2 regions of the Pseudocolwellia antarctica genome follow, and region 2 is predicted to be linked to the other one. Evidence: riboswitches for the same ligand, from Rfam matches in the RefSeq annotation. Region 2 holds a riboswitch; the other holds the start of a gene.
The links. Region 2 has a riboswitch for thiamine pyrophosphate ahead of thiC (phosphomethylpyrimidine synthase ThiC). Riboswitches for the same ligand answer to the same signal wherever they lie in the genome.

Region 1: linked by a shared signal. The riboswitch ahead of ACPUVN_RS08350 (TonB-dependent receptor) and the one ahead of thiC (phosphomethylpyrimidine synthase ThiC) in region 2 are both predicted to bind thiamine pyrophosphate.

What each region holds. Positions count from the first base shown of each region.
Region 1 is NZ_CP187926.1:1,925,987-1,929,184, forward strand. It holds gene ACPUVN_RS08350 (TonB-dependent receptor) at 1-1,581, opposite strand, end outside; TPP riboswitch at 1,627-1,750, opposite strand; gene ACPUVN_RS08355 (HIT domain-containing protein) at 2,037-2,387, opposite strand; gene galE (UDP-glucose 4-epimerase GalE) at 2,615-3,198, opposite strand, start outside.
Region 2 is NZ_CP187926.1:3,653,737-3,656,934, forward strand. It holds gene thiC (phosphomethylpyrimidine synthase ThiC) at 1-1,769, opposite strand, end outside; TPP riboswitch at 1,944-2,043, opposite strand; gene ACPUVN_RS15865 (M1 family metallopeptidase) at 2,456-3,198, shown strand, end outside.

The sequences.
Region 1 (3,198 bases), 1.7 Mb from region 2:
TTGATAGGAGATTTTCACTTGAACGTCATCTCTGTCCATGTAAAAAGCTGCAGCTCTAAAGTATGCGGCATCATCAAGAAATGTCGTTTTATATCCTATTTCGTAGTTCCATAAGTATTCAGGTTCAAATTCACGCTGTTCATCTAATAAAGAACCATCGGTATTTACACCACCTGCTTTATAACCACGATTTACGGAGGCGTACACCATAGATGACGGATCAAGTTGATAAGCAAGTACCACTTTACCACCTACCATAGTATCTGACGGAGAAGCTGTAAAATCAGTACTGTTAGTGTAATCGGCATCACGATTCTCTAAACGTAAACCTGTTGTTAAGGTTAACTGCGAAGATAAAAGTGTTGATAGCTCAAAATAAACCGCTGTTGTAGTAGTTTCAAAGTTTGATAAAAAGTCAGGATCCCATGTATAAATTCGAGTTAAATCTGATTCATCGTTTTTGAAATAAACACCCGCTACCCATGAAGTAGAACCATCAAAGATTTCATTACCTTCTTTTGACGTAGCACGTAGCTCTAAGGTTTGTGTTTTTTTATCGCGGAAGTAGTAATCTGTTGATGAGTAGCCATAAGCCTCAGCTAAACAGCTTTCCAAAGTACAAGCGCCAGTTTCCCAATCGTATTGACCAAAAGCCCAATCTTCATCGTATCCGTAAGCCATTTCACTATCAGCATAACTTGCTATAAGTTTTACGTCTGCTTGATTGAAGCCGCTATAATTAAAAGTGGTCGCGAGTGCTGTAGTTTTTTGTGTATCAAAACCAGGTTCATCGGAATAAGTATTACGATTGTTATCTAATGAAAATGCGTCATAACCGTTGTCAAAATCAAAATGCATAACCGTTACATCAATACTTAAATCATCGCTTGCTTCAATTGCCAGCTTGCCTCTAAGACTTAATTCATCACGATTACTTGTATCGTCACGATTTAAAAAAAGGTTTTCCATGAAACCATCACTTTTGTATTGCTCTGCAACCAAACGATAGTTAACTTTTTCAGCCGCGGGACCTGATACAACTAAACCTAAACCTTTACTACCATAATTCCCTGCAGTGGCTTTAATAGCACCTTCAAAGGTATCAGATGGAGAGTTTGTAGTAATATTGACAATACCTGCTAACGCATTAGCACCAAAACGTGTGCCTTGTGGACCACGAAACACTTCTGTTTGCTCAACATCAAACATCGATGAAACACTACCAATACCGGTAAAATCGACTTCATCAATAATAATACCTACTGATGGGTTAATAGGTTCTTGAAATTGACTACGCTCACCTATACCGCGTATTTGATAATAACGCGCACGTTGTGAACCACTTGAAAAGTTTACGTTAGGTGCTAAAGCTAAAATTTCTTCTAGATTCTGTGCATTTCGACGCTTAATATCTTGTTCTGATAATAAGCTAACAGCACTTGGAATTGTTTGGATGTTGGTTTCTCTAAAATCACCTTTAACGGTGATCACTTCCATCACTGATGTGTCATCAGCAATAACTTGAGTAGTAAAGAGAATTGAAGATATCGCTAAGGCGATAGTAGATACTTTGTTTGTCATTTGGTTCTCATATAAATAAAAATATGGAACCAGCGCAATTAATGGCTGTTGTTCTATTCCCATTCCTACGCTGGCATTATCCAGTTCAGGTTCTAGGGTTTGTGCTTAACACATCTCAGCAAATACATTAACAATCAGTTAACGTGTATTCGCACCCCTTGGTTTCGCGTGAATAGTAACAATTTCTAACCGAATGTACAGGAAATATCGAGATAAGATGAAGATAATTCAGCATTTTATTATGTAACTCATAATAAAATGCTATAAGAAAAAGCTAAGAAGTCCGGCTAAGAAGAGTTTTAACCTGAATGAATACCTTTAAATATAAGCAGGTCAATACTTAAAAACATTCTAAATAACCTGAACTCAGTTTAAGATGTTTTTTTAAAACATTAAAATTATTACTAATAAAATTTAACTTATACGCTAGCTTGATAGTTTTTCTTGCTTCATCGTTAAATAGATAGCATCTTACCTAAAGGCTCTCCGCCCACTAGGTGCATGTGAATATGATAAACCTCTTGGCCGCCATGCTTATTACAGTTCATAATTAAGCGATAGCCATCTTCATCTATGCCTTCTTCTTTTGCTAATTTACGTGCAACAGTAAACAATCTTCCTAAAGCCAACTCGTCGTCTTCAGTAACATCATTTACCGTTGGAATAAGTTTATTAGGAATAATAAGAATATGGCTTTTTGCCTGTGGTGAAATATCTCTAAAGGCACTCACGAGATCATCTTGGTACAAAAGCGTTGTTGGGATTTCTTGACGAATAATTTTAGAAAATATGGTTTCTTCTGGCATTTTACTTCCTATGTAACCCGTAATTGGATTAGTTTATTTTACTCAGTATTTATTAGATATTAGTGATAATTAGCGATATTTAAAGAAGGACTTAATCATCACTATATCTTGATTTACTGTATTCGAAATTAGTTATAAATACGAGGATATAAAAGAGCCAATTACTTTTCAATAATTGGCTTTATAATATGTACTTTGATTAACTCATCATTATAGATAAATAATGCTTAGCTGCTGTAACCGTCAGGGTTATTTGATTGCCAACGCCACGAGTCATTCACCATATCGTCTAATGTTTTTTCAGCTTGCCAATCTAAAACAGATTTAGCGTAAGCGGGATCTGCATAACATTGACCAATATCACCTGCTCTACGTTCGATAATTTTGTAAGGTACTTCTTTGTTACAAGCTTTAGAAAATGCAGCAACCATTTCTAAAACAGAATAACCTTGGCCTGTGCCTAAATTGAATGTGTGACAACCTGCTTGACCATGTAATTTTTCAATCGCTTTAACATGTCCTTTAGCGAGATCAACTACATGAATATAATCACGTACGCCTGTACCATCAACCGTATCGTAGTCATCACCAAACACAGATAAAAACTCACGTTTGCCAACAGCAACTTGAGTGATAAATGGCATTAGGTTATTTGGAATACCTTTTGGATCTTCGCCTATAGTACCTGATATGTGGGCACCAACAGGATTAAAGTAACGCAGTAGAACTACAGATAAGTTATCGTTAGCGATAACAGTCTCACGACACATTTGCTCTACAACTAGCTTAGATTGACCATAAGGATTAGTTG
Region 2 (3,198 bases):
GAACAGAAATGCGCGACTTTACCTGATTCTTGTGGAAGCGTTTCATCGTGATAAGACTTAGCCGTTTCAGGGTCTAAACCTATGTTGAATTGATCGTACCAGCGGAACTCAAAACGTGCTTTCGACATAGCGTTATCACGAATTTGTGCACCTGGATGACCTTTAGCTAAATCGCCAGCATGAGCAGCAATTTTGTAAGTCATTAAGCCTTCTTTCACATCATCTTTGTTCGGTAAACCTAAATGCTCTTTCGGTGTTACATAACAAAGCATAGCACAGCCGTACCAACCAATATTGGCAGCACCAATACCTGAAGTAATATGATCGTAACCTGGCGCGATATCAGTCGTTAAAGGACCTAAAGTATAAAAAGGTGCTTCGCCACAATGCTCTAACTGTTCATCTATATTGGCTTTTATCATATGCATTGGCACGTGACCTGGGCCTTCAATAATGGTTTGCACGTCATGCTTCCATGCAATTTTAGTTAACTCACCTAAGGTATGTAGTTCGGCAAATTGTGCTTCGTCGTTTGCATCGGCAACTGAACCTGGACGTAAGCCATCACCTAATGAGAATGAAACATCGTACTGTTTTAAAATTTCACAAATGTCTTCAAAGTGTGTGTATAAGAAGTTTTCTTTATGATGCGCTAAACACCATTTCGCCATGATTGAACCACCGCGCGAAACAATACCCGTTACTCGCTTAGCCGTCATAGGTACATAACGCAATAAAACGCCCGCATGAATAGTAAAGTAGTCAACACCCTGCTCGGCTTGTTCAATTAACGTATCGCGGAAAATCTCCCATGTTAAATCTTCAGCTACGCCATTTACTTTTTCTAGCGCTTGATAGATAGGTACGGTGCCAATAGGAACGGGTGAATTACGTAAAATCCATTCACGGGTTTCATGAATATTTCTGCCCGTTGATAAATCCATTACTGTGTCAGCACCCCATTTAGTTGACCAAACCAGCTTTTCAACTTCTTCTTCGATTGAAGACGTCACTGCTGAGTTACCGATATTAGCGTTAACTTTAATTAGAAAGTTACGACCGATGATCATAGGTTCACATTCAGGGTGATTAATATTTACAGGAATAATTGCTCGACCACGAGCGACTTCATCACGAACAAATTCAGGGGTGATTTGCTCTGGAATACTGGCACCAAAAGATTGCCCTTTGTGTTGCTGAAGTAACATTTCATCTTTGACTTCTTCACGCTTAAGGTTTTCACGAATGGCGATGTATTCCATTTCTGGGGTGATAATACCTTGGCGAGCGTAGTGCATTTGAGTAACATTCTTACCTTTTTTCGCAATGCGTTTAGTCGGTAGATGTTCAAAACGTATTTCATCAACGTTTTCGTCGTCAAGACGTTGCTGTGCAAAGGTTGAATTTGTTGTAGTGAATGTTTCAACATCATCACGCGCATCAATCCAAGTTTCACGTAGACGCGGAATACCTTTGTGTACATCAATTTCAACATTTTCGTCTGTGTAAAAACCTGAGGTATCGTATACGCATAAAGGTGCATTTTTTTCGTATTGTGGATCGTCTTTAGGACTACCTGGTAATAACGTATCGGTTAAATTGATTTCACGCATGCCTACTTTGATATTGTGAATTTTACCTTGTACATAAACTTTTTTAGAATTTGGGAATGACTGATCTGAAACGTTTTTTAGAAAAGCTTCGGCGGCTTCACGTTTTTCACGTCGAGTTTGTGGTTTTTCGTTCTTATTTAACTTCGTTGTTGTCATTTCTCTCACCTGATTTATTTGTGATCAATAAAAAATAGGCGGAGCTTAAGGTGATAAATACCCAAATAGATCGATGATTTTTACACAGCATGAAAAAGAACTATGTAAATACATGAACAGTTAGATACTTATGGATGTGTATAAACGAGAAATAAAGTTTTGAGTTGGTGCTAATAAACTTTACACCTTGTTCCCTTCGCAGATACTAATCTGAATCAGGTTCTACGGATCCCGCTTTCGCGATCTCAGCCTTTTGGCACTCCGACAAGTCTTGGCTAATAAATTAGCCTATGCGTTAACTTATATTTACTTAACCTGAACTCTGGTTAAGCTATTTTATTCAGTAACTTTATTTAAGCGCCTACCTGCGTTGTTTTTCTGTACCAATAACTAGTTATTGGTACAGAAAAACGCCTTGATATACACTTAAATACAATCACTGAACTTGTTGTCTTAATAAAAGCGTAAGTTAAATTGAATTTTTCAATAAAAAATTATTATAAATCGATATTTTACAAAATCCATTAACCAGAGTTCAGGTTACATATTAAACGCGACATGATTCTAACGTGAAATCTTAAGCGCAAGCAAATGTTATTTATTCACTTGTTATGGTGTAATACGTTAATATTCTAGTGCTTCTAAGATCAAAAGCTCATTCCTTATATTCTCCAATGGAAAACACAATGACAATATTTCAAAGCGACTCTACTGCCTTCAGTTTTAAGCGATTAATAACAAACCTTTTATTTATCGCCGTTTTATTCCCAAGCTCTCAGATTTTTGCAGCACAACTTTTTGCATCTAAAGGTGAAGTAACTCAACAAGATATATTACGTGGTTCAATCACACCTGAGCGCGAGTGGTGGGATTTAACGCATTATCACCTTGATATAAAAGTTGACCCAGAAAACAAATCTATTTCTGGCACAAACACCATGAAATATAAGGTTCTCAGCCAACAAAAAGCGTTACAAGTTGAGCTACAGCAACCGCTACTTTTAGACAAAGTAACCCAGAATGGAAAAATTTTAGACGTTACTCAACAAGGATATTCTTATTTTATTAAAGCGCTGCCTAATGCTGAAATAGGTAAAGAATATGCAGTAGTCATGCATTTTTCAGGTATTCCAAAAGAAGCGATAAAAGCTCCTTGGGATGGCGGTATTACATGGAATAAAGATGAAAACGATATCGATTTTATTGCTTCATCTTGCCAAGGTTTAGGCGCAAGTATTTGGTGGCCAAATAAAGATCACGCTTACGACGAACCTAACAACGGCGTATTAATGAGCGTTGAAGTGCCTGAGCATTTGTTTGATGTATCGAATGGTCGCCTCACTCATATTGATCACAACAAAGTCGCTAAAACTAAAACTTATCACTGGGAAGTAATGAACCCAATCAATAACTATGGTGTAAATATTAA